2 regions of the Acidovorax sp. PRC11 genome follow, and region 1 is predicted to be linked to the other one. Evidence: riboswitches for the same ligand, from Rfam matches in the RefSeq annotation. Region 1 holds a riboswitch; the other holds the start of a gene.
The links. Region 1 has a riboswitch for cobalamin ahead of Q9R47_RS09555 (TonB-dependent receptor domain-containing protein). Riboswitches for the same ligand answer to the same signal wherever they lie in the genome.
Positions count from the first base shown of each region.

Region 1 (15,495 bases):
TGCAGCCAGGCCGGGCGGCCCGCGAGCCGCGCGAGGAAATAATCCACGTAGGCCTGGCGGTGCGACGCCGGTGCGGCCAGGGGGCCGTCCGCGTGCTCCGCGCCGGCCAGGGCGAGGAACTCATCGGGCACGTCGGCCAGCACCGCCTGCAGGCATTGCGGGGTGAGGCGCTGCGCCAGGCCCGCGTCCACCTCGGCGAGCAGCGTGGCCTGCGGCAGCAGCACGTGGTCGGCGATCGGAGCGAAGGGTTTGGCGGGCTGGGCGACGGCGCCTCCCCAGGCGTGATGGAAGGTGAGCGCGGCCCCGTGGTCGATGAGCCAGGGGTTGCGGTGCCACATCAGCAGGTTGGTGTTGCGCGCGGTGCGGTCCACGTTGCCCACCAGTGCGTCGAACCACACGAGGCGCGACGCGAAATCGGGCGTGACGCGGTCCACCGCGGGGTCGAAGTTGACGGCGCCCGAGAGGTAGTCGAGCGCCACGTTGAGGCCGGCGCTCGCGCGGACCAGGTCCTGGATCTCGGGATCGGGCTCGGTCTGCGCAAGCGCGGGATCGAGGTGCGCGAGGACGATTTCGGGCACGGGCAGGTCCAGCGCCCGCGCGATGCCGCCGGCGATGATCTCGGCCAGCAGGGCGCGCACGCCCTGCCCGGCGCCGCGGAACTTGAGGACGTAGACGCCCAGGTCATCGCCTTCGACGACGGCTGGCATCGAGCCGCCTTCGCGCAGCGGCGTCACGTAGCGGCTCACGGTGATGGATCGCACGGCAGGGCTCCGTAGAAAGGGAACAGGGTCCGCAGGATGCGGCAAGGCGGCATGGTAGCGACCCGTGGCGCACCTTGCATCCCGCAGGCGCCGGCGGAACACGATGCTCTCAGGCTTTCCAGGCACTTTGCAGGGCCGCCACCGAGGCCGGCGGCAGCACGCCCAGGCGCACGCGGCCGGGCAAGCCGAAGGACGCGCAGTCGCGCAGCTTGATGCCCTGCGCCCGCAGATCCCGCAGGCGCTGCGCCAGGTGGGCCACGGGCGGACGCGCGACCAGGTAGTTGGCCTGGCTCCCCGGATGCACCGCCCAGGCCATGGCCTCGCACGCCTCCCGCAGGTGTGCCTTCCATCCGCGCAGCGTCGCCAGCGACCCGGCGAGCCAGTCCTGCACGGCCGGATCGACCCAGGCCGCCAGCATCGCCACCCCGTGCGCCCCGACGGGCCAGGAAGGCGCCAGCGACCGCAGTGCGGCGATGTCCGCCGGCCGCGCATGCTCCGGCGCGATCGCATAGGCGCCGCGCACGCCCGTGAGGCCGAGGGCCTTGTTCGGCGTCCAGAGCTGCCAGGCGTTCACCGGCAGCGCAGGCCCGTGCCGTCCCGCGCCCGCCGGCGCCAGGCGCAGCGGTGCATAGGCGCAGTCGACGACGCGCAGGGCACGGTCCGCGCCACTGCCGGAGGCCTCTTCCGCGCGCCACGTCTCCAGCGCCGGGTCGGACGTGCCGAGCGGGCTCGAAGGCTCGCAGGCCCAGTGCAGCACCCAGGGGGGTGGCGCCTCAGGGAACACGGCCGATGCCGGCAGCACCGGCAACACCGGCAGGCCCCAGGCCGCGGCCGCCTGCGCATAGTCGCCATATGCGTGCGCCGGCAGCACCACGCCGGCCGCGCGCTGCCGCACGGCCCAGGCGGTGATGCGGTGGATGAATTCGCTGGCGCTCGCGGCCGGCACGATGCAGTCGGGCGCCACGCCATGCCAGGCGCCCAGCGCCTCGCGCAGCGCGGTGTAGTCCGGGTCCGGGTAGCGGGAGGCATCGGCCGCGCGCACCGCCGCGAGGGCGATCGGGCACGGGCCGCAGGCGTTGGCATTGGTCGAGAAATCGTGCAGCGGCACGCCCAGCGCGTCGGGCCCGCCATGCGGGGAGCCCGTCATGCGCCCCACCCCGTGGCCATGCCCGCCTGCAGCAGCGCCCGCAACCACAGCGCCGACAGCGCCAGCGGCACGCACCAGCACACGGCCCGCCCCGCGAGCACCGCCGCGCGGCGCGTATCGGGCGGGGTGGCCGGCCGGCCGCTGCCGTGCAGCGTGTAGACGCCGGGCTTGGCGAGCCGCACATCGAGCGCCAGCGCCATCGCGGCCATGGGCCAGCCGCTGTTGGGCGAGGGCGTGCGGCGCGCCTGCCGTGCCACGGCGGCCCAGCGCGCGCCGGAGGTGCCCGGTGCGCACAGCACCAGCAGCGCCGCGGTGATGCGCGCCGGCACCCACGAGAGCACGTCGTCCGCCCGGGCGGCCCATTTGCCGGCCCACTGCCAGTAGCGGCCGCCGCGCATGCCGGGGTAGCCCCACATGGCGTCGGCGGTGTTGGCGAGGCGGTAGACCGCCGCGCCGGGCAGCCCCGCCACGGCGAACCAGAACAGCGGCGCCACGACGGAGTCGTTGAGGTTTTCCGCGAGCGATTCGATGGCGGATTCGCGCACCTGCACGGCCTCCAGCGCCTGTACGTCGCGGCTCACGAGGCGCGCGAGGCGTTCGCGCCCGGCCGGCAGCGACTGCGAGAGCGCGGCTTCCACCGCCACCACCTCGTCGTGCAGCATGCGCCAGGCGAGCATCGGCTTCAGCAGCACGGCGAGCACGGGCGCGGCGAGCCACCACGGCAGGGGCCCGGTGGAGCGCTGCAGCCCCCAGGCGATGGCCGCCGTGAGCGACGCCAGCGCCAGCCAGGCCGCCGCGCCGAGCGCGAAGGCGCGCGCATCGGCCGGGCCCGGCTGCCCGGGTGCGATGCGCTCCCCGCACCACTGGAGCGCGCGGCCCATCCAGACCACGGGGTGCACGGCCACGGGCGGCTCGCCCCACCAGCGGTCGATGGCCAGTGCGAGCCCCAGGGCCAGGCCCGCGGGCAGCGCGGCCCCGGCCGCCTGCAGCAGCAGCGCAGCGCCGTCAGCCATCGGAGCGCTCTCCTCCCGGCCCGGCTTCAGGGTGGACCGGGCCCGCTCGCCGGCCGTCCCCATCGGCGCTTTCAACACCGCAGGCCGCAGGCGCTCCCTGCCCCGCGCCTTCGGCGGAGAGCCATGGCGCGGGCCGGCCCCAGGCGCCTTCGAACACCACCGAGGCGAGCGGCGCGCGGCGCGCCCAGCGCTCCCGCGCCAGCATGGGTTCGGGATAGAAATCGTGCACGGGGCCGAGGCACAGCAGCGCCAGCGGCTCAGCACCGGGCGGCAGGCCGAGCAGCCGCGCGACGTCGGCGGGATCGAATATCGACACCCATCCCATGCCCAGGCCCTCGGCACGCGCCGCCAGCCAGAGGTTCTCGATGGCGCAACCCGCGGAGGCCACGTCCATGTGCGGCATCGTGCGGCGGCCGAACACATGCGCCTCGCGTCCGTCTGCGAGCGCGACGGCGATCAGTTCCGCCGCGTCGAGAAGGCCTTCGAGCTTGAGCCGCAGGAATTCCGCCTGCCGCCCCGCGCCCTGCACCGCCGGCCCATCGGCCTGCTGCGCGGTGCCATCGCCCATCACTTCCGCCGTGCGCAGGCGCTCGGCCTCCACGCAGGCGTGCAGCCGGCGGCGCAGCGCCGGGTCGGACACGCGGATGAAGCGCCACGGCTGCATGAAGCCCACGCTGGGCCCCTGGTGGGCGGCGCGCAGCAGGCGCTCGAGCACCGCCGGCTCGACGTGCCCCCCAGCGAAATGCCGCATGTCGCGCCGCTCGCGGATCACGCGGTAGACGGCCTCGCGTTCGGCTGCCGGATACGGTGCCGCGCAAGGCATGGCGGGCGCCCCGGACCTCGTCGCCATGCGCTCAGTCCTCGATGCCGCGCTGCGCCGGCACCCCGGCCTGGAACGCGTGCTTGACCAAACCCATCTCGGTCACGGTATCGGCGAGGTCGATCACCTCCTGCGGGCAGCGGCGGCCGGTGAGCACCACATGCACCTCGCGCGGTCGGTCGCGCAGCGTCTGCAGCACGTCCGCGAGCGGCAGCCAGCCGTAGATGAGCGGATAGGTCACCTCGTCCAGCAGCACCAGGAAATGCTCCCCGCCGAGGATCGCCGCGCGGGCGCGCTCCCAGCCGGCGCGCGCCAGCTCGGCCGAGTGCTCCAGGTCGCGGCTCTTCCAGCTGAAGCCGTCGCCCAGGCCTTCGATGGGAATGCCGAGCTGTTCGAAGACGCGGTGCTCGCCGAAGCGTGCGCTGGGCACCTTCATGAACTGGAAGATCTTCACCGGCTTGCCGCGCCCGTGCGCGCGCAGCGCGAGGCCGAAGGCCGCCGTGCTCTTGCCCTTGCCGTCGCCGGTGTGCACCAGCACGAGGCCCCGGCGCTCGCCGGCGGGTTTGTCCGAGCGGCGCTCGGTGGGTGGGTTTTCGATCTGCATGGCGGAGTACGTTGGAATGGGTTCGGGAAGGAAGGCGGCGCGACGCCGGATCACCCGGGCGGCGGCGTCGCCTCCACGCACGGCAGGGCCACGCGCAGGCCGTCGACCTCGCGCACCCGGATGCGGTGGCCGAACACCGATTCCACCGCCGCGTGCGTGGCGGGATCGGCGGCATCGCCATGGTGCAGCACACGGCCGGCCTCCAGCACCACCAGCGCATCGGCCTGCAGGGCGAAAGAGACCTCGTGCAGCACGCTCACCACGGTGACTCCTTCGCGCACCAGCCCGCGCACCGTGCGCAGCCAGTCGGTCTGGTGGGGCGGATCGAGGTGGGCCAGCGGCTCGTCCATCAGCAGCACGCGGGCCTGCACGGCGAGCGCGCGGGCCAGCAGCACGCGCTGACGCTCGCCACCCGAGAGCTGGGCCAGCGGCCGGTGGCGCCATTCCCAGGCCTGCGTGGCCTCCAGCGCGGCGCGCACCGCGGCATGGTCGGCGGGACCGGGCGGCGCGAGCCAGGGCTGGTGCGGCATGCGGCCGAGCATGGCGATGTCGTAGGCGGGCAGTTCGTCGGCACCGGTCTCGTTCTGCCCGAGCCAGGCGAGCTGCCGGGCACGCTCGCGGCTGCCCCAGTCTTCCAGCGGCCGGCCGAACAGGGCGATGCCGCCGCGCACCGCGCCGCGCGGCAGGAGGCCCGCGAAGGCCTTTAGCAGCGTGGATTTCCCCGCGCCGTTCGGGCCGACGATGCTGGTCCAGCGGCCGGCGGGCAGGCGCAGATCGACGCCGTGCAGGATCGGCGCGCCGCCGAGCGATGCCGCCATGCCGGTGGTGGCGAGCGCGATGCCGCTCATGCCCCGCCCCCGAGCCGGGTGCGCCGGTGCATGAGCCACAGCAGGTAGCTGCCGCCGAGCACGGCGGTGAGCACGCCCACGGGCAGCTCCTGCGGCGCCATGATCCAGCGCGCGAGGATGTCGGCCGCGAGCAGCAGCACGGCGCCCGCCAGGCTCGACAGCACCACGTGGCGCTGGTGCGTGCAGGGCGCCAGCGAGCGCACGAGGTGCGGCGCGGCGAGGCCCACGAAGGCGATCAGGCCGGTCTGCGCGACGGCCGTGCCGGTGGCGAGCCCCATCGCCGCCACCAGCCCCGCGCGCATGGGTACGAGCGGCAGGCCGAGGCTGGCGGCGGTGGCTTCGCCGAGCACCAGCCCGTCGAGCGCGCGCGCCAGCACCCAGGACGCGCCCGCGCTCACGGCCCAGGCGGCGGCCATGAGGCCGCAGGCGATCCAGCCGACGAAGCTGGTGCTGCCCAGCGTGAAGGCCTGCATGGCCTGCAGGATGTCCGGCGAGGCGAGCTCCACGAGATCGCGCGCCGCGCCCAGCACCACGCCCACGATCACGCCGGCCAGCAGCAGCCGCAGCGTGTGCTGCACGCCGCGCGCGAGCCCGAGCGTGAGCAGCACCGCCGCCACCGCGCCGATGAAGGCCATGCCCGTCACGCCCAGCCGCGCGAACCACTGCGCGGCGGTGGGCGACATGCCGAAGAACGCCATCGCCAGCGCCCCGCCCAGGGCCGCGCCCGAGGCGCTGCCCAGCAGATAGGGGTCCGCCAGCGGATTGCGGAACAGTCCCTGCGCCACGGCGCCCGCCAGCCCGAGCAGCGCGCCCGCCAGCCAAGCGCCGATGGTGCGCGGCAGGCGGATGTCCCAGAGGATCTGGCGCGCGACGGGATCGGCATCCGGCCCCCAAGCGAAGCCGATCCCCGTGCTGCCGACCCCGGAGCCCAGGGCGAGCAGCAGCGCGCTGGCGGCGACCAGTCCGGCCGCGAGCCAGGCCGCACGGCGGGCACCGCCGGAATCCGCGAACGCCGTTGCCGCGCCGCCGCTCATGGCGCCTTGTCCGCGAGGCAGCGCGCCATGATGCGCGCCGCATCCGCCATGCGCGGGCCGGGCCGCACGGCCACGTCGGCGTCGGCCGGCGAGAACACGCACACGCGCTGGGCGCGCACCGCGCGCAGGCTCTCCCAGCCGGGGTACGGCACCAGGGCCTGCATGCTGCTGTTGCCCACCATGAGCACGTCGGGCTGGGCGCGCACGACGAATTCGGGGTTGAGCCGCGGGAACGGCCCCAGCTCGGGCGGCACCACGTTGCGGGCCCCCAGGCGCGCGAGCGTCTCGCCGATGAAGGACACCGTGCCCGCCGCATAGGGCCCGCGGCTCACCTCGAAGTACACGCGCACGCCGCGCGCCTTCGGCGGCAGCGACTGGGCGGCCGCCTGCACGCCGGCATCGATCTCGCGCCAGACGCGTTCGGCGCCCTGCTCCGGCGGCACGGCCAGCAGCGTGCCCAGCGTGCGCAGCACGTCGCGCACGCCGGCATGCGTCTTGGGCTCCAGCGCCACCACGGGAATGCCCAGCGCCTCCAGCCGGTCGCTCGCGCGCGAGCTGGTGGCCAGCAGCACCACGTCGGGCCGCTGCGCCACGACGGCCTCGATGTTCGGATCGATGCCGCCGCCCATCTGCGGCAGGCGGCGCACCGCGTCGGGCCAGTTGGAATAACGGTCCACGCCCACCAGCCGCGCGCACTGCTGCAGCGCGCACACCGATTCGGTGAGCGAAGGCAGCAGGCTCACGATGCGCTGCGGCGGCCGCGCGAACGTGAGCCGGCGGCCACGGGCATCGACGATCGTGATCGGCCCGGCCGGTGCAGCGGATGCCGCGGAAGCGGACGATGCCGCGGGCGGAGCCACGGCCTGTGCCGTTGCTGCCCCCGGCGCCATGAACACGGCGGCAGGCAGTGCCGCGGCAGCGGCTGCCAGGCAACCGGCGGTACGGGACAGGGGGGCCCGCAGCAGCCGGGAGCAGACCTGGCGCAGCATCGAAAGGACCCGGGCCGCACCCGAATTGCCGTTCACGATCGCCATGGCCATGCTTCCTTCTTGAGCGTGAGCGGCAGCCCCGCCGCCACCAGCGTGACGCGCTCGCAGGCCTCGGCCGTGCGCTGGTTGAGCACGCCCAGCGCATCCACGAAGGCGCGCACCTCGCGGCCCAGCGGAATGACGCCCAGCCCGATCTCGTTGCCCACGATCACGACCGGCCCGGCCGTCTGCCGCACGGCCTGCAGGAAATCGCGGCACTGGGGTTCGAAGGCCTCGGCATGTTGCGCACCGCAGGCCTGCGCGGCCTCCTCGCCGGGCGCCGGCAGCGGCATCAGCCACTGCGTGAGCCAGAGCGTGAGGCAATCGACCACCACGAGCGTCTGCGGCGCGGAGTGCCGGGCCAGGGCACCGGCCACGTCGCGCGGCGCCTCCACCGTCTGCATGCCGGGCACGCGCACCGCGCGCTCGCGCTGGTGGCGCGCGATGCGCTCGCGCATCTCGTCGTCCCAGGCCTGGCCGGTGGCGACGAACACCGCGCGGTGCGCGGGGGAGGCATCCACCCAGGCACGGGCCAGCGCTTCGGCGCGCCGGGACTTGCCGCTTTTCTGGCCGCCCAGGATCAGCTCGCTGCGCGCGATGGAGAGCGCCGCCGCCGTGCCGTCGCTCATGCCGTGGCCCCCTGCGGATCGGGCGCGACGCGCAGCGCGCCCTCCGCGCCGAACAGCGATGCCGCCGCATGCGGGCTCGACGGGAACCATGCATGGAAGTAGCTCGCGAGGATGCTGCCGTGGCGGTAGAGCGCCTCGCCGATGACGCCGCCGCGGTCGTCCGGCTGCGGGCGCCGGGTGCGGGCGCGCACGGGGGCGCTGCTCTCGCAGGTCGAGTAGTGGAAGGTATGGCCGCGCAGCACATGGCCCTGCAGGTCCAGCTGCTGCGGGCCCAGGGCGGCCAGGCGCTTCTGCATGGCGACGCGGCCCGGCAGCAGGCCCCAGAGGGGCTTGCACGTGCCGTCCGCCAGTGTGATCGATTCGAAGAGCGCCATCATGCCGCCGCATTCTGCCCATACGGGCCGGCCGGCCTGCACATGGGACCGCAGGCTGGCCTGCATGCCGGTGTTGGCGGCGAGGCGGTCCGCATGCAGCTCGGGGTACCCGCCCGGCAGCCACACGGCATCGCACGGCGGCAGCGCGGCGTCTCCGAGCGGCGAGAACCGCACCACGCGCGCGCCGAGGGCCTGCAGCATGTCGAGATTGGCGCGGTAGACGAAGCAGAAGGCGGCATCGTCCGCCACGGCCACGGTGCGGCCCGCCAGCAGCGGCGGCACCGGCGCACGCGGCGCGGGCGCGGCGAACGGCACCGCGAAGCGCTCGCGCAGGTCGTCGAGCGACATCTGGCCGAGCGGCGTCTGCGCGAGCGCGTCGGCGGCCCGGTCCAGGCGCGCGAGTCCGTCGTCCAGCTCGTGCGCGGCCACCAGGCCCAGGTGCCGCTCCGGCAGCAGCCCCGCCCGCTGCCGCGCGGGCACGGGCGCATCGGCGCCGTCCGGCGGTGCGATGCGCGCGAGCGCACCCAGCCAATCCTGCGGATCGGCCAGGCTGTCGCGCAGCATGCCCGCGTGGCGCGCGCTGCCCACGCGGTTGGCCAGCACGCCCGCCCAGGGCAGGCCGGGCCGGTAATGGCGCAGGCCCCAGGCCAGGGCCCCGAAGGTGCCCGCCATGGCCGAGGCATCGACCACCGCCAGCACCGGCAGGCCGAAGCGCTGCGCCAGATCGGCGAGGCTCGGCGTGCCGTCGAAGAGGCCCATCACGCCCTCGATCAGCACCAGGTCGGCCTCCTGCGCGGCGGCATGCAGCCGCTCCGCCGCGTCCTGCTCGCCGGTCATCCAGAGATCGATGGCATGCACGGGCGCGCCGCTCGCGCGCTCCAGCCAGCAGGGGTCGAGGAAATCCGGTCCGCACTTGAACACGCGCACGCGCCGTCCCTGCCGTGCGTGCAGGCGCGCGAGCGCGGCCGTGACCGTGGTCTTGCCCTGCCCCGAGGACGGCGCGGCGATGGCGATCGCCGGGCAGCGGATCGTGCCGGCCGGGTCCGCGGGCCTGCTCAACGCGGAGCCCACTTCAGGCCCACGTAGAACGTGCGGCCCGCCTGCGCGTAGGTGCGCGCGGTCTGGTAGGTCTTGTCGGCGAGGTTGTCCACGCGCGCGAGCAGCGTCGTGTCCTGCGCCACGCGCGTGCTGGCGTACAGGTTCACGAGCGTGTAGCCGCCCAGCACGGTGGTGTTGGCGGCGTTGTCGAAGCGCCGGCCCTCGGCCTGCACTTCGGAGCCCACCGTCCAGCCGGCGATGCGCGTGTCGGCGCCCAGCGTGGCATGCCGCTTGGCACGGCGCGCCAGCTGGCGGCCGGTGGTTTCGTCGTGGTGGTTCTGCAGATCGACGGATGCGCGCAGCTGCACGGCGCCCAGGGTGTGCTGTGCCGAGAGCGTCACGCCCTCGTAGCGCGCGCGGCCCGCGTTGGCGTAGCAGCCGTATTCGTCCCGGCAGGGGCCGGCGGCGCCGAACACGATGAGGTTCTTCACGCGGTTGCGGTAGGCCACCACCGAGGCGCTGCTCGCGCCCTGCGTCCAGCGCAGGCCCAGTTCCACGTTGCGGCCCTCCTCGGGTTGGAGCGAGGCGACGCCGTAGGGGCTGAAGCGCTGGTAGAGCGTGGGTGCGCGGAAGGAGGTGCCGGCCGACGCCGTGGCGCGCCACTGCGGCGTGATCGCGTAGCCGTAGGCGACGCTGCCCGTGTTGTGGCCGCCGAACTCGCTGTCGGAGTCATGGCGGGCGTTGAGCTGCACCGCGTGCGGGCCGGCGGTGAAGCCGTAGCCGAGCGCCAGCGCGTCCTGCGAGCGGTCGCCGTCGATCTCGCCGTTGCTCAGATGGTCTTCGCGGCGCTCCAGCGCCGCGGTGACGAGGTGCCCGCCCTGCCGCCATTCGTTCTGGAAGAGGTAGCCGCGCAGGCGCGTGTCGGTGACGTAGGGCGAAGGACGCGTCTCGTAGCGGTCGCGAGAATCGGTGACCGACAGGCGCGTGGTGTAGTGCTCGGTCCATTGCGAGCGCCAGTTCAGCCCCAGCGCATGCATGCGGTGGAGTGCGCGGTCGTCGTTGCCCAGGGGCGTGGTGTCGTAGCCCGCGTTGCTGTCGGCGCCCAGCAGCGTGCCCTCGATGCGCTGGCGCGGATCGATCTGCAGGCCCACGCGCGCATTCAAGGCGGAGCGGCGCAGGCCGTCCTTGTCGGGGTTCTGGCCGGCGACCGGACGGGCGTTGAAGCCGTCGCTGATCTCCCGCTCCAGGCCCAGCGCGTAATCGACGGCACCGCCCTCGCCCGCCGAGCCGGCCACGCCGGCCTCGGCCTTGTAGGTGCCGTGGCTGCCGGCGCCGATGCCCACGTAGGGCTGCGCGGGGCCTTCGCCCTTGCGCGTGAAGATCTGGATGACCCCGCCGACGGCGTCCGAGCCGTAGACGGCGGCCGCGGGGCCGCGCAGCACTTCGATGCGGTCGACGAGGCCGAGCGGGATCGCCTCCCAGGGCGCGCCGCCCGTGGTCTGCGAATCCATGCGCACGCCGTCGATGTAGACGGCGGTGAAGCGCTGCTCGGCGCCGCGCAGGTACAGGCTGGTGGTGGTGCCCGGCCCGCCGTTGCGCGAGATTTCCACGCCCGGCACCCGGGCCAGCACGTCGGCCAGGCCGGTGGCGCCGCTGCGCTCGATGGTCTCGCGGTCCACGATGGACACGTCGGCCACGAGGTCCGCGAGCGGCTGGGGCGTGCGGTTGGCGGTGACCACGGTTTCGCCCAGCGGCGCGGCCTGGGCGGCGGCCAGGGCGGGAAGCAGGGCTGCGGCCAGCAGGGCCAGCGCCGCGGGGGCGCCGCGCAGGGACGGGGTCGCGCGCGCGCCGGCGGCGCCGCGGAGTCGGAGGGTCGGAGAATGCATGGAAACGATCGGCAGAAAGCGAGCCCGCGCCGGCCTCCCCGCCGGCATTGGGCGACACGGCCGCGCCCCGGCAGTGAGCATCGGGGTGCGGCCTCCGTGTTGGCCGGTATCCGGGCTGATGGAGGGGCGCGCTCCGACGCCTTCCCAGGCGCTTGTTCAAGGCGCCCAGTGGCTTCGTGAAGGAGGCGAGAAGGCCGGCGAGCCGAAAGGCGGCCGACTTCTTCCATGGACCGTTGCGGGGGCAGCGCAGGCTCGGCGCGCCCGTGGCGGACGGCACCTCCCTGCTTCCCGTTGAACCGCGGTCTGTGAACCAGCACCGCAGGCACCAACCCTGCGGATTCTAGGGCCTGTTCACGTTTCGATGCACATTCGCCCCTCCGCCCAGCGGCGCTCGGACGCCCTCGCCTCTGTGGCGCGGACGCATCGCCACCTACAATCGACGGATGGTTTCTCCTTCCCCCCTCGACCAGATCACGGAGCGCGTGGAGCGGCTGCTCGCGCGCCATGCCGAACTGCAGCGCGCCAACGCCCTGCTCACGGCCCAGGTCGTCTCGCTCACGCAGGAACGCGACTCCCTCCGCTCGCGCCTGCACACCGCCCGCACGCGCGTGGACGCGCTGCTCGAGAAGCTGCCCGCCGCGCCGGATGCCGCGCCCGCCGGCCCGAACGATCCTCCGAAGGACGCCGAATGAACCACATCGAAGTGCAGATCATGCAGCAGGGCTACCGGCTCGCCTGCCCCGAGGGGCAGCAGGAGACGCTGCTGCAGGCCGTCGAGCGCGTGGACGCGGCCATGACCCGCATCCGCGACGCCGGCAAGGTGCGCGCACGCGAGCGCATCGCCGTGCTGGCGGCGCTGAATCTCGCCTTCGAACTGGCCGACCACCAGGCGCGCGCCGCACAGCCACAGCCGCAGCCGGCCGATCCACTGGTGCAGCCCGGCAGCGAGGTCTCCCCGCCGGAAACCGCGGAAACCGCGGGGAGCGTGGAGAGCCTGCAGGACGCCCCCCTGCAGGCCGCGGCACCCGCGGTGGCGCCCCCGGCCCCGGAAGCCGCGGCGGAAGCGCCCCCGTCCGGCCACCCGTCCGACGGCGCCATCGGCGCTGCGGGCGGCGACGCCCTGGAGGCGCTGCTGCGGCGGCTCGACCAGGCGCTCGGCCAGGAGGGCCGGCCCGCCTGAGCGGCCCCCTTCTGCATCCCTGCGCTTCCAAAGGTCGCTCCAGGTGCCTACAATGGAGGTGTCTGCAGTGCCGCCGGGCCTTATATTTCCTTGAACCAATGCTCCCTGAGCAAGGGCTTGGTACATTGCCCGGTGAGCGTGATCATCTCGCGTCAGATGAACCCAACGCCTGGCTGCCCTCGCCCCCCTGAACCCCCGGTTCAGGATGAGGGTCCGGTGGCTACTGCAGGCACCTTCTTCCCCAGCGCTGCGGCCGAACCCCGCGGCGCTTTTTCATTTCCGGCCCCGCGGGGCTACGGCACGGCAGGCGGATGCGGCTGCGCGACCAGCGCGCGGAACGCCTCCGCCGGCAGCCCCGGCGCGAGCAGGAAGCCCTGGAAGTAGTGGCATTCCATGGCCTGCAGCGCCTGCCGCTGCTCCGGGGTCTCGACCCCCTCGGCCACCACCTGGATGCGCAGCGCCCGGCCGATGTGCACGATCGCCTCGATGATCGCGCGATCGCTCTCGTCGTCCGGCAGGCCGCGCACGAACGACTGGTCGATCTTCAGCTTGTGGATCGCGAGTTTCTTGAGGTAGGCCAGGCTCGAATAGCCCGTGCCGAAATCGTCGATCGACAGCCCCACGCCGAGCGACGCCAGCGCCGCGAGGCGCTGCTCCATCTCCCGCGCGTCCTGCAGCAGGATGGTCTCGGTGAGCTCCAGCTCCAGCAGCGAGGCCGGCAGGCGGTGGCTGCGCAGCAGCGACACGAGCCGCTCCACGAAGCCCGGCTGGCGGAACTCCAGTGCCGACACATTCACCGCCACCATGAGCGGCGTGCCGGCGCGCATCCACTCGGCCGCCTCGCGGATCGCCTGCTCCAGCACCCAGGCCCCGAGGGTGACGATGTAGCCCGACTCCTCGGCCAGCGGAATGAACACGCCGGGCGAGACGGTGCCCATCACCGGATCGTTCCAGCGCAGCAGGGCCTCGGCGCCGACGATGCGTCCCGTCGCCATCTCGACCTGCGGCTGGTAGTGCACCGCGAAATGCCCCTGGTCGAGCGCCTGGCGCATCGCATGCTCCAGCTGCATGCGCGAGAGCAGGTCGGCATTCATCTGCGGCAGGTAGAAGCCGTAGCTGCCGCGGCCGCGCTCCTTGACGCGGTACATCGCCGTGTCCGCCTGCTTGATGAGATCGTCCAGCGTGGCGCCGTCGCGCGGATGCAGCGCGATGCCGATGCTGCACTGGATGGAGAATCCCATGCCGTCGAGCATGAAGGGCTGGCGCATCTCGTCCAGGATGCGGCGCGCGACGCTCTCGGCCACCTCCGCCCCGCTGGCGTGCAGGTGGATGACGAACTCGTCGCCGCCGAGCCGGCACAGCATGTCGCTCTGGCGCAGGCAGCCCTGCAGGCGCCGGGCCACCAGTTGCAGCACCCGGTCGCCGAACAGATGCCCGAGCGAATCGTTGATGATCTTGAAGCGGTCCAGGTCGATGAACAGGATCGCGAAGCCCCCGCCCGACACGGCCGCCTCTTCGATCGCCGAGGCGACGCAGCGCGACAGCAGCAGGCGGTTGGGCAGGCCCGTCAGCACGTCGCTGTAGGCCAGCTGCTCGATGCGCTTCTGCGCCGCGTGCTGCAGCGTCAGGTCGCGGAACGAGTACACCCGGCCCATCGGCCGGCCGTGGCTGATCTGCGGCACGGAGCGCCGCTCAATGACGGTGCCGCTGCGCAGGTGCAGGATGTCGGTGGTCTCTTCTTCCGGGAATTGGGCGATGCCCAGCAGCCGCGCACGGTAGGCGTCCGCATCGACCACCTGGCGCGCCATGTGCGTTTCGAGGGCGGCATCGTCGCGCTCCACCAGCAGCTCGTCCGGCAGGTTCCACAGGAGTGCCAGCCGCTGGTTGAAGGCCCGGACGCGGCCGGCCATGTCGCACACCAGCATGCCGTCCGCGGCCGAGTCGAGCGTGGCGCGCAGCTCGCAGAGCAGCCGCTCGAGTTCGCCCTGGATGGCGGCCTGCTCGCTGCGGTCCACCATGCCGAGCACGAGGAGCGGAGTGCCTGCACCATCGGGCCCGATGGCATCGATGGCCGCGACGCGGCGATCCACCGGCACGAGCCGTCCATCGCCGCGCAGCATGCTGGAATGCGAATGGATGCCGGCACGCAGCGCGGGAAGGTCCTGCATCCAGAAGGCGACGTCCTCGGGAGTGGCCGCCAGGGCGTACACGGGCTGGCCTTCCATCGCCTCCGCGGGCCGGCCGGCCAGCGCCACGGCCGCCGGATTGCAGAGCACGACGTCGAGCGATTGCGCGTCCACGAGCCAGATCGCTTCGGGCAGTCCTTCGAACAGGGACCGCCATGCGGCGTCGGCGGGGAAACGGTTCACGCGGCCTCCCCGTCCGCCGCGGCGCGCGCGATGTCTGCTTCCGCGGCGTCCACGGCGCGCTCGAAGAAGTAGCAGATGCGCTTGCGCGGCGAGAGGTAGTCGAGCGCGTCGCGCGGCAGCTGCGCGGGCCGCAGGCTGCGCCGGATGCCGAGGTCGCGCGCCTGCTCCAGGTCCAGCACCAGGGCATCGTCGCGCGGCACGGCGGGGTCGTGGACGATCACCCGCGGGCGCAGCGGCCGCCCCGAATCCACCGCGACGACGATGGCATAGCGCTCGTTGGTGAGCTGGACGATCGAGCCCGCGGGGTACACCCCCATGAGCCGGATGAAGGACTGCAGCACCTTCGCGTCGAAGCGCGACTTGTGCTGCGCGAACAGCACCGACAGCGCCTCGTGGGGCGTGAGCGGCTGCACGCCGTGCAGGGGATTGCACAGGCGGTCGTAATGGTTGACGAGCGCGAGCACCTGGCCCGAGCGGCCGAGCTCGGAACCTTTGAGCCCCAGCGGGAAACCGCCGCCGTCGGCCCGCTCGTGGTGCTGTGCGATCGCGGAGACCACCGCCCGGCCCAGGCCCATGCGCTGCGCCAGCACCACGGATTCGCCCACATGCGCCTCGTAGAGCGCCTGGTCCGCGGGGCCCAGGGGAGCGCCGGGCTGCGCGACGTGCGGCGGCAGCGTGATCTTGCCGAGGTCGTGCAGCAGCGCGGCGATGCCCAGGTCGCCGAGGTCGTCGCCGCGCATGCCCAGCGTCTTGCCGAGCAGCAG
Region 1 covers NZ_JAUZUQ010000007.1:814-16,308, reverse strand. Annotated here, with positions in the region: gene Q9R47_RS09605 (HipA family kinase) at 1-761, opposite strand, end outside; gene Q9R47_RS09600 (aminotransferase class I/II-fold pyridoxal phosphate-dependent enzyme) at 871-1,908, opposite strand; gene cbiB (adenosylcobinamide-phosphate synthase CbiB) at 1,905-2,921, opposite strand; gene bluB (5,6-dimethylbenzimidazole synthase) at 2,914-3,771, opposite strand; gene cobO (cob(I)yrinic acid a,c-diamide adenosyltransferase) at 3,776-4,345, opposite strand; gene Q9R47_RS09580 (ABC transporter ATP-binding protein) at 4,396-5,193, opposite strand; gene Q9R47_RS09575 (iron ABC transporter permease) at 5,190-6,227, opposite strand; gene Q9R47_RS09570 (helical backbone metal receptor) at 6,224-7,117, opposite strand; gene Q9R47_RS09565 (bifunctional adenosylcobinamide kinase/adenosylcobinamide-phosphate guanylyltransferase) at 7,249-7,884, opposite strand; gene Q9R47_RS09560 (cobyrinate a,c-diamide synthase) at 7,881-9,317, opposite strand; gene Q9R47_RS09555 (TonB-dependent receptor domain-containing protein) at 9,314-11,182, opposite strand; cobalamin riboswitch at 11,266-11,527, opposite strand; gene Q9R47_RS09550 (DUF904 domain-containing protein) at 11,626-11,874, shown strand; gene Q9R47_RS09545 (cell division protein ZapA) at 11,871-12,362, shown strand; gene Q9R47_RS09540 (EAL domain-containing protein) at 12,656-14,731, opposite strand; gene Q9R47_RS09535 (HD domain-containing phosphohydrolase) at 14,728-15,495, opposite strand, start outside.

Region 2 (15,495 bases), on a different contig from region 1:
AGCCCCACGGAGCCGCTGCCCGCGCCGATGTCCCACACGCGGCTCGCGGCGCGCAGCTGCATGCGGGCCAGCGAGACGGCGCGCACTTCCTGCTTGGTGATCAGGCCCTTGTCCGGCTGGCGCTGGTGGTAGGCCGCATCGGGCAGGCCGAAGCGCACCGCGTCGGGCCGCTGGCGCGTGCGCACCAGCAGCACCACGTTGGGGTCGGCAAACTGCTGCGCGGCGGCCTGGGCCGGCGCCATGTCGGCCCACACGCGCTCGTCGGGCGTGCAGAGGCGCTCGGCCACGCTGATCTGGAAGTCGTCGCCCAGCCCTTCGGCCACCAGCAGGCGGGCGATGCGCGCGGGCGTGTTGTCGGGGCTGGTGAGCACGGCCAGGCGGTCGTGCTGGCGCACGGCCTGGGCCAGCGCGTACAGGCCGTGCGCGGGCGCGGCGCCCACGGTCCACTCGCCGGCATCCTTGGCATGCACGGAGACGATGCGCGCGTCCTGCCATGCCAGGCCCAGGCGGGCGCAGGCCAGTTGGAGCGTGGAGACGTTGGGCATCACCTCCAGCGCCTGGATGCACAGGCGCGAGGCCAGGTAGCTGGCGATGCCGTGGCAGAGCGGATCGCCCGTGGCCAGCACCACGCAGGCCTGCTCGGCGGCGCGGGCCTCGGCGATCCAGCCGGGCACGGACGAGAGGCAGCCGGTCAGGTCGCGCCGCACGGCCTGCGGGGCGATGTCGTCCTCCAGCAGCGCCAGCGTGCGCGTGCCGCCGATCACCAGGTCGGCGCGGCGCAGCAGCGCGAGCGCAGTGGCGCTCAGGCTGGCGGCGCCGTCGTCCAGCACGCCGATCACGCGGCAGGGCTGGGGGTCTTTCTCGAGCAGGTTGGTGGTCGTCATCGTGAGGTGCCGTCAGGCGTTGGCGGCCGGCCCGGAGGCGGCCTCGGTGATCTTGCTGCCGTCGAAATCGCAGACCAGCACGGTGAGGTGGAAGCGGTCGCCGTAGCGGTCGGGCGCCGTCAGCGTCTGCACCACGGCCTGCGCGAGGGCATGGTGGAAGGGCTCGCCCAGGCCCAGGGCCTGCATGCGTTCGGCGCCGAAGCGCGCGGTTTCGGCAGCGGCGATCTCGGCGCAGACCTCGGGCGGTGCGCCCACGCGGGCGGCCAGACCGGCCAGCAATCCGGTATCGACCTCGGCGCGGTTGGCGTGGGTGATGGTCTCGCCCTGGGCGATCTTCGTGAGCTTGCCCACCATGCCGCCGATCACCACTTCGCGCAGGCCCTGCGCCACGGCTTCGTCGAGCGCATAGCGCAGGAAGTCGCCCATCTGCACGAAGCAGGCGGCGGGCAGCCCGGGCCGCTCCTTCATGGCGAACTGTTCGGTGCGCCCGCCGGTGGTGAGCACCACCACGCCGTGGCCCAGCGTGGCGGCCACCTGCACGCCCTGCACCACGCTCGCGCGGTAGGCAGAGGTGGAATAGGGCTTGACGATGCCGGTGGTGCCGAGGATGGAGATGCCGCCCAGGATGCCGAGGCGCGCGTTCAGCGTCTTCTTGGCCATCTCCACGCCCTGGGGCACGGAGATGGTCACTTCCAGCCCCGCATGCTCCAGCAGCGGGCCGCCCACGGCGCGCACGTTGTCTTCGATGTTGCGGCGGGGCACGGGGTTGATGGCCGGGCCGCCCACTTCCAGGCCCAGGCCGGCCATGGTGACCGTGCCCACGCCGAAGCCCCCGCAGAGCACGACCTCGCCCGCGCGTCCGGGCAGCACGCGCACGTCGGCGGTGAGGTGGGCCTTGTCGGTGCAGTCGGGGTCGTCGCCCGCGTCCTTGATGACCATGGCATGCGCGGCTTGAGCGCTTTGCGCGCCATCGCCGGACGCACCATCGCACCTTCCGTCGTTCACCGCGAAGCGCACCACGTCGCCGTTGGGCAGCACGCAGTCCACCGCCTCGGGCACGGCGCCTTCGACCAGGCCCAGCACGGCGGCGCGCGCGGCCGCGGCGGAGCAGGCCCCGGTGGTGAAGCCGGTGCGCGTGCCGCGGCGGACGGTTTTCTCCATCATGGCGGGTTCAGCCTCCGGCAGCGCCTGGTTGTTGCTGCTGCTGTTGCTTCTGCCGCGCCTCGGCCAGCGCCAGCAGCGCGTGCAAAGCGGCCACCACCAGGGTGGAGCCGCCCTTGCGGCCGCGGATGACGATCCAGGGCACCTCGGCCACATCGGCCATCAGGTCCTTGGATTCGGCGGCGGACACGAAGCCCACCGGCATGCCGACCACGAGGGCCGGGCGCACGCCCTCTTCGCGGATCAGGCGCACGAGTTCGATGAGCGCGGTGGGCGCATTGCCGATGCCGACCACGGCGCCTTGCAGCAGCCCCAGCCGGTGCGCCTTGCGCATGGCCTGCACGGCGCGGGTGGTGTCCTCGGCCTGGGCCTGGGCGATCACGTCGGCGTCGCTGATGAACTGGTGCGCGCGCATGCCGAAGTGCGCCAGGCGCGGCTGCGAGAGGCCCGAGCAGATCATCTCCACGTCGGCCACCACGGGCGCGCCGCCGCGCAGCAGGGCGGCGACGCCGGCTTCCACCGCATCGGGGTGGAAGTCGGTCAGGCCGTTGAATTCGAAGTCGGCGTTGGCGTGGATCATGCGGCGCACGATGGGCCACTGCTGCGCCGTGTAGGGGTGCGGGCCGGCCTCGGCGTCGATGATGGCGAAGCTGTCGTGCTCGATGGCCTGGCCGGCGCGCGTGAGCTGTTCGGTGACGGTGTTGACCGTGCTCATGCGGCGGCTCCGGCCGGCTGGGGGACGGCATGGGCGGGGTGGTGATCGTGGCCATGCGCGTGCCCATGGGCATGTCCGTGTTCATGCCCGTGGTCGCCGTGCCCATGCGCGTGATCATGTCCGTGGCCGTGCGCATGTTCATCCGCGTGCGCGTGTTCGGCGGCTGCCTCGGCGGGGGCCGCGGGCGCATGGGCATGGGTGTGCTCGTGGCTGTGGCCGTGTCCCAGCTCGTGGGCGATCTCGCGGTACTTGCAGCCGTCGCACGGCAGGCGGCTGTCGGGCAGGCCGGCCTGCAGGTCGGCCACGCGCTGCTCCAGCAATTCGAAGATCTCGCGCTCCATGCCGAAGTGGGCCGACTGCGCGAAGCGCACCTGGGGGTACTGCACGCGCAGGTGCTCCACCTGCCGGGCGATGCGCTGCATCAGCGTGCCGGTGTAGAGGTAGTACGGCAGCACCACGATCTGCTTCATGCCCAGCAGCGCCTGGCGCTGCACCACGCGCTCCAGCCGCGGCCAGGTGATGCCGGTGAAGGCGATCTCGACCAGTTCGTGGTGGCTGTCTTCCTGCAGCCAGCGCGCCATCTTGGCGACGTCGCCGTTGGCCTGGCGGTCGGACGAGCCCCGGCCCAGCAGCACCACGCCGGTGGTGGTGGGGTCGGGCATGTCGAGCTTCTGCATGCAGCGGCGCAGCTGGCGCTGCAGGATCGCCAGGATGGGCTCGCAGGCCGTGAGGTGCGGGCCGTAGAGGAATTCGACGCCCGGGCAGTGCGCGCGCGCATGCTCGATGGCTTCAGGGATCTCCATCTTCACATGGCCGGCCGCGTTCAGGATGAGCGGCAGCACCAGCACGCGGGAGCTGCCCTTGGCGGCCAGCAGCAGGCCGTCGTGCAGGCCGGGCGGCGCGAATTCGATGAAGCAGACCTCGATGCGCCAGCCGGGCTGGCGCTCGCGCCACTGGCGCACGAAGGCGTGGATCTCGTCGTTGCCCTCGGGCTCGCGCGAGCCGTGGCCGACCAGCAGCACGGTGGTGCCGGCCTGCGCGGGCACCGCGACGGCGCCGACGCCGATGCGGACGGCAGCGGCCGGAGCGAGTCCCGCGCCGTCGCCGTGGTCATGGCCGTGGCCGTGTTCGTGGGAGTGCCCATGGGCATGCGGAGCGTGCAGGTGCGTCATCGTGGGGTGTCCTGTGGGATGTCCGTCAGGGGACTGGAGGCTTCCGCGCCCTGCGGCGCATCGCTCGCGCGGCGGAAGCGGTGGGTGAAGCCCGGGTCGTAGAGCTTGGATTTGGCGAGCTGCTGCCACTGGCGGGCCCCCAGCGTGGGGCTGGCGATGATCATGGCCTGGCTCACCACCTGGGCCTCGCGGCAGCGCTCGCGCACGTCGGCCACGGTGCAGCGCACGATGCGCTCCTCGCCGGGCCAGGAGGCCTTGTGCACCACCAGCAGCGGCGCGTCGTCGGGCCAGCCGGCTTCGCGCAGGCCGGCCTGCACCTTGTGCAGCAGCGTGATCGACAGGAAGATGCAGAGCGTGCAGCGGTGGCGCGCGAGTTCGGCGAGCGATTCGCCCGGCGGCATCGGCGTGCGGCCTTCCACGCGGGTGAAGATCACGCTCTGGGTCACCTCGGGCAGCGTGAAACTCTCCACCGCCGCCGCGGCCGAGGCCATGGCCGACGACACGCCCGGCACCACGCGCACCGGCACGCCCGCCGCGTCGAGCGGCTGCACCAGCTCGACCAGCGCGCCGTAGAGGGCCGGATCGCCCGTCTGCAGGCGCACCACGGTGCGGTGCTTCTGGGCCTGCAGCACGAGCCACGCGGCCATCTGGTCGAGCGTCATGGACTTGCTGTCGGCGATCGAGCAGCCGGGCGGCGCCCAGCGCGTGGCGGCCTCGTCCACGAGCGAGCCCGCGAACAGGATGGCGCCCGCGCGCTCGATGAGCGAGCGGCCCTTGACGGTGATGAGTTCCGGATCGCCGGGACCGGCCCCGACGAACCATACGGTGCCGGGCCCCGTGGCGGCGGTCTCGCAGGCCCCGGAGGACTGCGCCGAAGAATCTGGCATGGGAATGCAACGAACGAAAATGCGCCCGCCCAGCGGCGAACGCGCCCGCACCCTGCCTCCCCGCAGGGTCCGTGAAATGGAACGCGCACGCCGCGGCGCAGCGCGCGCACTCCCCTGTCGGCCGGTATCCGGGCTGGCGTTGCGGCAGGCATGCCGGGTTCCCCGGGCCCTTCCCGGAGGCCGCGAGGGCTTGTCCAGTGGGCATCGTTCCAGGGGCCGAAGGCGCGCGGCTCATGCACGTGCGCCTTCCATCGCTGACCGTTGCGGGGGCAGCCCAGGCCGGGGCGGATGTCCGTGGCGGACTGGCCCTTCCTGGTTCCCGTTTAACTGCGCGGCCGGAAGCGGCCGCGCGAGCACCAACGGGCGGGAGTATAGGGGCCTCGGCGGCCGCAGGCACGGTGCCGGGAGGATTCAGGAGGTTTCAGAACGATTCGGTCGGCCGCGGCGGTCGACACGGGGTGCGCTGCAGCGCGCTCTGGCACACGATCGCGCCCTTCGCGGGGAGCCGACGGCCACGCTCCGCAGGAAAAAAAACAGGGACCTCGCGGTCCCTGCCGTGCTCAGCGCGAAAGCGCGTCCGTCGTGGCGGCATCCAGCCGCCCCGTCACCGGCAGGCCCTTGTCCTTCTGGAACGCCCGCAGGCCGTTCGACGTCTTCGGGCCCATGCCGCCGTCCGGCGTGCCCACGTCGTAGCCCAGCGCATTCAGACGCGCCTGGGCTTCACGCACCGACATCGACGCGCCGGCCTTCGTCTGCGACGGGGCTGCGCCACCGTCCACGCCCAGGCGGCCACCACCGCCCAGACCCTGGCCCTGCACCTTCTGCGCCTTGTAGCTGCGCAGCGCCACCACCATCTGGTTGTACGCGTCCATGAACGCCGCCGTCAGCACCTTGCCCTGCGAGGTGTTCTGGTAGCCGCCCAGGTTGCCCCCGGCCGAGCCGCCGAACAGGCTGCCGAAGCCCGCGAAGTCGCTCTTGGACGCGCTGCCTTCCGACACCGACACCTGCACGCCCGAGCGGTTGTCCACCAGCGTCAGCATCGCGCTCGCCTCGCGCGTCTTCAGCGAGCCGCCCAGCGCGCCGATCGCCCGGCCGCTGCCGCCGCCGATGAGCGCACCCAGCGCGCCGCCGATGCCGCCCGCGTCGCTGTTGGAGAAGATGATCTCCGGCGACATGCCGTAGTCCGAGGCCACCATCTGGCCCTGCCCGAAGTTGCTGCCGCCGCGCATTTCGCCCGACTGCATGAGGGCGCGCTCGCGGTTCATCGCGCCCATGCCCGCCATGCTGCGCTCGACCACCACGAAGCAGTTCGACTGCTGCACCAGCAGCCGCAGCAGGTTCGACGTGGGCGGCAGGCGGTACTCATTGCGCAGGATCGTGTACCAGCCCGCATCCTGGTTCTCCACCAGCGACACCGTACCCAGCGGCGAGGAGCAGCGCTCCAATTGCGTGTTCGCATTCGCCGACGACTCGCCGGCCGCCGCGCCCGTCGCCACCGTCTTGGACTCCGCGCTGCCCATGCGCATGTTCGTGGTCTCGCAACCCGACAGCAGCGCCGCGGCGCAGGCCACCGCCAGCAGGGTGAAGGTCTTCTGGAACATGGGAGAAATTCCTTTCGGGATAAACACAGGGGAATAAAAGGGCCGCGCCCGGCAGCGCTCGGCAGTGCGGCGCAGCCGTCGCGCGGCGGCGCCGAATCATAGCGCCGGGGTCTGCCCACGCCCAGACGGCGGGGGCAGGCGCCCCACCCGGTAGATCCAGACCGGGTGGCCGTCCACGGGCCGCAGCACGGCCTCGGGCGCGGCCTCCGGCACCTCAAAGGCGAGGCTGACCAGCCAGGCGTCCGCGGCCATCTCGGCGCGGGCCTTGGCCGCCGCGCGCGCCATGCTCTCCGGCCGCTGGAACACGTAGACCATCCGGTAGCCGCCCCAGGGCGCGCGCCAGATGTCGCCGCGGCGCACCCGCGCCCACGGGCAGCGCAGCGCGCACAGGCAGCGCAGCGGCCAGCTCCATTCCAGCCCCTCCAGGCGCGCGGCGGGATAGACGCGGCGCAGCGCACGCAGGCCGTGGCCCAGGCCGCAGCCCGCGTCGAGCACGGCGGCGCCGGGCTCCAGGGGTGCGGCATCCGGCAGGCCGTCGAGCGCGCGCTGCGGGGTGGGGAACAGCGGCGCGTCGCGCCAGGCGTTGAGCGGATAGACCAGCAGCAGCACGCCCAGGGGCGCGAGCCAGGCCCAGGCGGGCACCTGCGCGGCACCGGCCGCCAGGAAGGACAGGGGAAAGCCGGCCGCGATGAAGCCCTGCCGCCAGCGGGTGGAACCCCAGAGGCTGGCGAGCACGCCGACGGCGCAGCCCGCGAGCCAGGCGCCCCACCAGGGCATGCCGGCCGCACCGCGCAGCAGCGCGAAGGCCAGCCATGCGGCCGCCCAGGCCAGCAGGGCGGGAAGGGGCCAGGGCAGCGGTATCTGCATGGAAGCGTCTCGTCGTCGAACGGAGGAAGGAAGACGCGGAACGGCCCGCGTAACGCGCAGTGTAGAGAGAGAGCCGCGGCAGGCGGACAGCCCCTGCACCTGCCCCTCCTACAATCCGCTGTTCCTTTTTCCACACCCGTTGCCACCCCGGAAGCCTTCCGCTCCGGGTTTTCCGAACTTTCGTACCGCCAAGGGCTTTCGTGCGTCCGTCTTCCCATCCATCGCCCTGCGCCGACGCCCTGCCCCTGGTGGTGGACCTCGACGGCACGCTGCTGCTCACCGACATGCTGCACGAGAGCTCCCTGCAGCTGGTGCGCGACGCGCCCTGGAAGGCGCTGGCGCTGCCCGTGTGGCTGGCAGGCGGCAAGGCGGCCCTCAAGCGCCGCATCGCGCAGCAGGTGGAGGTTCCGGTCGCCCATCTGCCCTACAACCAGCCGCTCGTCGCCTGGCTGCGCGAGCAGCGCGCCACGGGGCGGCGCGTCGTGCTGTGCACGGCCTCCGACCAGGCGCTGGCCGATGCGATCGCCGCCCACCTGGGCTGTTTCGACGCGGTGATGGCGAGCGACGGCGCCACCAACCTCGCCGGCCCGGCGAAAGCCGATGCGCTGGTGCGGGCCTTCGGCGAGCGCGGCTTCGACTACGCGGGCAATTCGCGCGCCGACCTGCCCGTCTGGCGTGCCGCGCGCGCGGCCATCGTGGTGAATGCCCCGGCATCCGTCGCGCGCCGCGCCGAAGCGCAGGGCAACGTGCAGCGCAGCTTCCCTGCGGCCGCGGCCGGCGTCACCGCATGGCGCAAGGCACTGCGCCTGCACCAGTGGATGAAGAACCTGCTGCTGTTCGTGCCGCTCATGGCGGCGCACCGCCTGGGCGACGGCGCGGCGTGGACGCAACTGCTGATGGCTTTCGTGGCGTTCGGGCTGTGCGCCTCCTCCGTCTATCTCGCGAACGACCTGCTGGATCTGGAGAGCGACCGCCAGCATCCGCGCAAGCGGCTGCGGCCGTTCGCCGCCGGCACGCTGCCGGCGTGGCAGGGCGTGGCGCTGGTGCCCGTGCTGGCGGGCGCGAGCCTCGCGCTGGCCTGGGCCACCGCCCCGGCCTTCCTCGCATGGCTGCTGGTCTATTTCGCGACCACCTGGGCCTACTCGCTGGCGCTCAAGCGCTGGGTGCTGGTGGACTGCGTGGCGCTCGCCGTGCTCTACACGCTGCGCCTGGTGGCGGGCGCGGCGGCCATCGCGCAGCCGCTGTCGTTCTGGCTGATCGCCTGCTCGGGCTTCCTGTTCCTGTCGCTGGCCTTCGTGAAGCGCTATGCGGAACTGCTCGTGCAGCAGGCCGCGGGCAAGACGCAGGCCCACGGACGCGGCTACCTCACCTCGGATGCGCCGATGGTGCAGAGCCTGGGCGTGGCGGCCGGCTATACCTCCGTGGTGGTGCTCGCCCTCTACCTCAACAGCGACACCGTGATGACCATGTACCGCGCGCCCGACCTGGTCTGGGCCACCGTGCCGGTGCTGGCCTTCTGGGTGAGCTGGATGTGGCTGCGCGCGGCACGCGGCCAGATGCACGACGATCCGCTCGTGTTCGCCTGCAAGGACCGCGCCAGCCTCGCGGCAGGCGCGGTGTTCGTGCTGGCGCTGGCCGTGGCGGCCCTGGGGTTGCCGTGGTAGCGGTGCATTCCTGGGGGCGGCTGCAGGCGGCGGAGCACACGCTGCATGCGCTCGCGGACCATCCCCCTACCCGCCTGCCGCTGGCGGAGGGGCAGCACGGCCTGGCCCACGGCATGGGGCGCAGCTACGGCGACGTCTGCCTGAACCCCGGCGGCGCGCTCTGGGCCACGCGCGGTCTCGACCGCTTCATCGCCTGGAACGAATCCACGGGAGAACTCACCTGCGAGGCCGGCGTGCTGCTGCGCGACATCCAGCGCACGTTCGTGCCGCGCGGATGGATGCTGCCCGTGACGCCCGGCACGCAGTTCGCCACCGTCGGCGGCGCGATCGCCAACGACGTGCACGGCAAGAACCACCATGTGCACGGCAGCTTCGGCGACCACGTGGCCGCGCTGCAGCTGCTGCGCACCGACGGCCTGCGCATGCACTGCGGGCCCGGTCTGCGGCCCGACTGGTTCGCCGCCACCGTCGGCGGGCTGGGCCTGACGGGCGTCGTCACGCAGGCCACGCTGCGGCTGCGGCGCGTGGCCGGCCCGTGGCTCGACACCGAAACCCTGCCCTACGCGAGCCTGCGGGAATTCTTCGAGCTCTCGGACGCATCGGAAGCCGATTGGGAATACACCGTCTCGTGGATCGACTGCCTCTCGGGCGCCGATGCGCGCGGCATCTTCATGCGCGGCAACCACGTGCCCGGCCCGGTGGCGTCGCCGCCGCGCACGCCCGGCGGCGGCAAGCGCACCGTGCCGTTCGCACCGCCGTTCTCGCTGGTCAACCGCCTCAGCCTGCGGCCGTTCAACACGGCCTACTACCACCTGCACGCGCAGCGCGCGGGCCGGCGCCTGCAGCACTACGAGCCGTTCTTCTATCCGCTGGACAACCTGCTGGAGTGGAACCGCATCTACGGCCGCCGCGGCTTCCACCAGTACCAGTGCGCCGTGCCCCGCGAGGGCGGCGAAGGCGCGGTGGCCGCACTGCTCGGCGAGATCTCCGCGTCGGGCCAGGGATCGTTCCTCGGGGTGCTCAAGACCTTCGGGCAGCGCACGCCGCCGGGCCTGCTGAGTTTCCCGATGCCCGGCGTGACCCTGGCGCTCGATTTCCCGAACCTGGGCGAGTCCACGCTGCGCCTCTTCGAGCGGCTCGACACCGTGGTGGCGGCGGCCGGCGGCCGGCTGTATCCCGCGAAGGACGCCCGCATGCCGCGCGCGCTGTTCGAATCGGGCTACCCGCGCCTGCCGGAATTCCTGCCCTACCGCGATCCCCGCATCCGCTCCGCGATGTCGCTGCGGCTGTTCGGCGACTGACGCGCCGGCCCGCCATACCTCCGGGTTTCTTCTTCCATCCCTTCACCGCTCGCGCCGCTTCCGCCGCCCGCCACCTCCGTCCGCCATGTCCGATACCTCCTCCTTCCGCACCATCGCCATCGTGGGCGCCACCTCGGCCATCGCGCACCACTGCGCCCGCCTCTGGCTCGCCGCCGGCACGGTGGACCGGCTGGTGCTCATCGGCCGCGACGCCGCACGGCTGCCTTCGGTCGCGGCGGACCTGCAGGTGCGCCAGCCCGGCACCCGCATCGAATCCATCGCGGGCGATATGCTGCGGCCCGATGCCATCGCTGACACGGTGCGCAGCGTGTGCGCCGAAGGCGTGCCCGACCTCGTGCTCATCGCGCACGGCAACCTGCCCGACCAGCCGGCCTGTGAATCCGATCTCGCGGCGGCGCAGCAGGCGCTGGAAGTGAACGGCATCTCCCCCGCGCTCTGGGCCGAGGCCTTCGCGGGCGCCCAGCAGGCGCAGGGACGCGGGCGCATCGGCATCATCGGATCGGTGGCGGGCGACCGCGGCCGCCAGTCCAACTACGTGTACGGCGCCGCCAAGGGCCTCGTGGAGCGCTACGCCCAGGGCCTGCAGCACCGCCTGGCCGGCACCGGCGTGCGGGTGACCCTCGTCAAGCCCGGGCCCACGGATACGCCGATGACCGCGCACCTGAAGGCGCAGGGCGCGCGGCTCGCGACGCCCGAGGACGTGGCCGGCGCCATCGTGCGCGGCATGGCGCGCGGCACCCCGGTGGTCTACGCCCCGGCGAAATGGGCACTCATCATGCTGGTGATCCGCCACCTGCCGCGCGCCGTGTTCCACCGCATGAAGATCTGAAGACGGGACCATGGACGGACACGCCCCGCCTTCCCCAGACTCCACGCCGCGGGCCGCGCCCGCCTGGCGGCGGCAGCTGCCGTTTGCGCTGCTGCTGGCCTTCGCGGCGCTCTACGCCCTGGCCACCGCGGTCTCGGCCTGGCGCAGCTTCACGTCCGTGCCCATCTGGGACATGTGGGGCGCGCTGGAGTTCTACACCGACGTGCGCGGCGGCGCGGGCTGGCAGGCCTGGTGGCGGCTCTTCAACGAGCACCGGCTGGTGCTCGCCAAGGCCCTCTTCTGGATGGAGTACACCTGGTTCGGAGGCCAGCAGGTCTTCCTGATCGTGGTCAACTACCTGCTCGCGGGATGCGGCGCCGCGGTGCTGTCCGCCTTCCTGCGGGCGCGGCTGGCGGACGGGCCGCGCCGGACGTGGATCGCCGGCACCGTGCTGCTCGCGCTGTGGCTGTTTTCCTGGGTGCAGCGGGAGAACCTGACCTGGGCCTTCCAGAGCCAGTTCTTCCTCGCCCAGCTGCTGCCGCTCGCAGGGTTCTACTGCCTCTACCGAGCGACGCGCCCGCCCGCTGCGCAGGGCTGGTTCGTGGCGGCCTGCGCCCTCGGCGTGCTCAGCATCGGCACGATGGTCAACGGCGTCATGGCGCTGCCGATGATGGTGCTCTACGCGCTCGTCGCGCGGCTGGGATGGAAGCGCACGGCCGTGCTGGCGCTGCTGGCCGCCCTCTGCATCGCCGCATACACGGCCGGCTATGTCTCACCGGGCGGGCACGGGGGCGGCGTGATGGCGACGCTGCGCGAGCATCCCGGGGGCATGGTGGTCTACACGCTGCTCTACCTCGGCTCGCCCTTCCAGCACCTCACCCGGCATCTGGGCCCTTCGTGGATGATCGTCGGGCAGGCGTTCGGGGCCCTGTTCGTGCTGCTGGCGCTGGCAGCGCTGCCCCGCGCCCTGCGCGCACCGCAGGCGCACCGAATGGATCTGGCCCTGCTGAGCTTCGTGGCCTACGTCGGCGGCATCGCGTTCGCGACCAGCGGCGGGCGCCTGCAGTTCGGGCTCGAGAGCGCGCTGTCGAGCCGCTACACGACCCCCACGCTGATGGCCTGGGCCGCGCTCGCCGTGCTGTACGCGCCGCGGCTCACGGCCCTGCGCGGCGGCGCGCGTGCCGCGGCCTTCGGCGTGCTGGTCTTGCTGCTGACCCTCATGCTCGTCGTGCAGACGCGCGACGTGGAGCGCAACGACCACGCGCACATGCGCCTCACCGGCGCGCTGGCGCTGCAGATGGGCGTGCACGATACGCGCCGCATCGGCATGCTGATCTGGAGCGAAGCACTGGGAGCAGAGCTGGCCCGCAGGGCCACCGCCGCGGGTGCGGGCGTGTTCGGCCGGCCTGCCCTGGCGGAGGCGACGCACGCCCTGGGCGAGCGGGCCGCAGCCCTGCCCCCGCGCTGCCACGCCTTCGTGGACCAGGTGGAGCACCTGCCCGGCGAGCCGCGCTTCGTGCGCGTGCAGGGCGGGCTGCTGCCGGAGCCGGACCGCACGCCTTTCGCGGCGGTACGACTCGTCGGCGCCGACGGCACGGTGGTCGGCTACGGCCTGCCCGACCGCTGGCGCAAGCGCACGCCGCCCTACCATGCGCCGGGCCCGTCCGGGCGCTACCTCATGTTCACGGCCTACCTGCAGGTGCCGGCGCCGGCTCCACTGCCCGCCGCGGTCACGCTGCAGGCGGCCGGCACGCCCTGCGCGGCCACCCTGGTGCTGACGCCTCCCGTACCGGCGCCCTGACACGGCTGCCCTTTCCAAGCTTTCCGATCCCGATGCATTCCCCCTCTTCCATGCAGCAGCAAAACACCAAGATCGTCCTGCCCGGCGGCGCCGGCCTGGTCGGCCAGAACCTCGTCGCGCACCTCAAGCTCCATGGCTACGCGAACCTCGTCGTGCTCGACAAGCATGCCGCCAACCTGGAGATCCTGCGCCGCATGCACCCGGACATCGTCGCCGAACTGGCCGACCTTGCCGAGCCTGGCGACTGGGAGCGGCACTTCGAGGGCGCCGACGCGGTGGTGATGCTGCAGGCGCAGATCGGCGCGCCGCAGGCCGAGCCGTTCGTGCGCAATAACCTCACCTCGACCGAACGCATCCTGGCGCTCATCCAGCAGCACCGCATTCCCCACACCGTGCACATCAGCTCCTCGGTGGTGGAATCGGTGGCCAAGGACCACTACACCGACACCAAGCGCGCCCAGGAAGAAATGGTGCTGGCCAGCGGCATTCCCTGCGTGGTGCTGCGGCCCACGCTGATGTTCGGCTGGTTCGACCGCAAGCACCTGGGCTGGCTGTCGCGCTTCATGCGCAAGATGCCGGTGTTCCCGATCCCGGGCAGCGGCCGCTACATGCGCCAGCCGCTCTACGCGGCGGACTTCTGCCGCATCATCGTGCGCTGCATCGAGGAGCGCCGCGTGGGCGGCGTGTTCAACATCACGGGGCTGGAGAAGGTCGACTACATCGACATCATCCGCACCATCAAGGCCGCCACCGGCGCGAAGGCCGCCATCGTGAAGATTCCCTACGGCCTCTTCTACCTGCTGCTGAAGGTGTGGGCGCTCTTCGACCGCGATCCGCCCTTCACCGCCGACCAGCTCAAGGCCCTCGTGGCCCATGACGAGTTCGAGGTGATCGACTGGCCCGGCATCTTCGGCGTGCGCGCCACGCCCTTCGCCGAGGCCATCCACGAAACCTTCCACCACCCGGAGTACAGCCGCGTGGTGCTGGAGTTCTGATGACCGCCGCCGCTTCCTCTTCCGCCGCATCCCAGGCCACGCCCGGCCAGCGCATCGCCGTGCTAGGCGCCGGCCCCATGGGCCTGGCCGTGGCCTACCAGCTCGCGCGCGACGGCCACCGGCCGGTGGTGTTCGAAGCCGACGACCGCGTGGGCGGCATGACCGCGATGTTCGATTTCGACGGCCTGCCGATCGAGCGCTACTACCACTTCCACTGCACCTCCGACCACGACTTCCTGCAGGTGCTGGACGAGCTGGGCCTGGCCGACAAAATGCGCTGGCGCGCCACGCGCATGGGCTACTGGTTCCAGAAGCGCCTGCAGGCCTGGGGCAACCCGGTGGCGCTGCTGCGCTTCCAGGGCCTGGGGCTGGTGGCGAAGTTCCGCTACGGCCTGCATGCGTTCCTCTCCACCAAGCGGGATGACTGGAAGCCGCTCGACGGCGTCGAGGCCACGGGCTGGATCCGCCGGTGGGTGGGCGCGGAGGCCTACGAGGTGCTGTGGCGCCGCCTCTTCGAGTACAAGTTCTACGAGCACACGGGCAACCTCTCGGCCGCCTGGATCTGGAGCCGCATCCGCCGCATCGGCCGCTCGCGCTACAGCCTCATGCAGGAAAAGCTCGGCCACCTGGAGGGCGGCTCCGCCACGCTGCTGGACGGCATGGCCGCGGACATCCGCGCGCACGGCGGCGAGATCCGCCTGTCCACGCCCGTGACGCGGGTGCGCATGGAAGCGGGCCGCGTGCAGGGCGTGGAGACGGCGCAGGGCTTCGAGGCCTTCGACAAGGTGATCAGCACCGTGCCGCTGCCCTTCGTGCCGCGCCTCATGCCGGACCTGCCGCAGGACGTGCTCTCGCGCTTCGCGGCGCTGAAGAACATCGCCGTGGTCTGCGTGATCGCCAAGCTGCGCAAGCCCCTCACCGAGAACTTCTGGCTCAACGTGAACGACCCGGACATGGACATTCCGGGCCTGGTGGAATACAGCAACCTGCGCCCGCTGCCGGAATCCATCGTCTACGTGCCGTTCTACATGCCCGGCGAGCACCCCAAGTACGCCGAGCCCGACCAGGCTTTACTCGACAAGGTGCGCCGCTACCTGCGCACCATCAACCCCGCGCTGCAGGAGGGCGACTTCCTCGCGATGCGCGCGAGCCGCTACCGCTACGCGCAGCCGATCTGCCCGCCCAACTACCTGGAGAGCCTGCCGCCCGTGCAGTTGCCGGTGCAGGGCCTGTGGGTGGCCGATACGTCCTACTACTACCCCGAGGACCGAGGCATCTCCGAGAGCATCGGCTTCGGCCGCCGCATGGCGCGCGATGCGGCCGCCGCAACCGCCTCCACGACAGGCCCACGCCCGTGATCGCCGCCTTCCGCTCCCGGCAGTTCCTGGCCTTCCTGGTGACGGGCGGCGTGGCGGCGCTCGCCAACTTCGGCTCGCGCATCGCGTTCAGCCACTGGATGCCGTTCTCCGCCGCCGTGATCGCGGCCTACTGCGTGGGCATGTGCACCGCCTTCGTGCTGGCGCGCGCCTTCGTCTTCAAGGCGAGCACGCAGTCCACCCGCAAGTCGGCGATGTTCTTCGTGCTGGTGAACCTGCTCGCCGTGGCGCAGACCTGGGCC
Region 2 covers NZ_JAUZUQ010000002.1:56,269-71,763, forward strand. Annotated here, with positions in the region: gene cbiE (precorrin-6y C5,15-methyltransferase (decarboxylating) subunit CbiE) at 1-884, opposite strand, end outside; gene Q9R47_RS02365 (cobalt-precorrin-5B (C(1))-methyltransferase) at 897-2,048, opposite strand; gene Q9R47_RS02370 (precorrin-8X methylmutase) at 2,056-2,760, opposite strand; gene Q9R47_RS02375 (sirohydrochlorin chelatase) at 2,757-3,932, opposite strand; gene cobM (precorrin-4 C(11)-methyltransferase) at 3,929-4,819, opposite strand; cobalamin riboswitch at 4,921-5,195, opposite strand; gene Q9R47_RS02385 (peptidoglycan-binding protein) at 5,380-6,420, opposite strand; gene Q9R47_RS02390 (class I SAM-dependent methyltransferase) at 6,517-7,287, opposite strand; gene Q9R47_RS02395 (UbiA family prenyltransferase) at 7,488-8,951, shown strand; gene Q9R47_RS02400 (FAD-binding oxidoreductase) at 8,945-10,252, shown strand; gene Q9R47_RS02405 (SDR family NAD(P)-dependent oxidoreductase) at 10,338-11,102, shown strand; gene Q9R47_RS02410 (hypothetical protein) at 11,113-12,882, shown strand; gene Q9R47_RS02415 (NAD-dependent epimerase/dehydratase family protein) at 12,933-13,877, shown strand; gene Q9R47_RS02420 (NAD(P)/FAD-dependent oxidoreductase) at 13,877-15,235, shown strand; gene Q9R47_RS02425 (GtrA family protein) at 15,232-15,495, shown strand, end outside.
Region 2: another riboswitch for cobalamin. It lies ahead of cobM (precorrin-4 C(11)-methyltransferase); the one in region 1 lies ahead of Q9R47_RS09555 (TonB-dependent receptor domain-containing protein).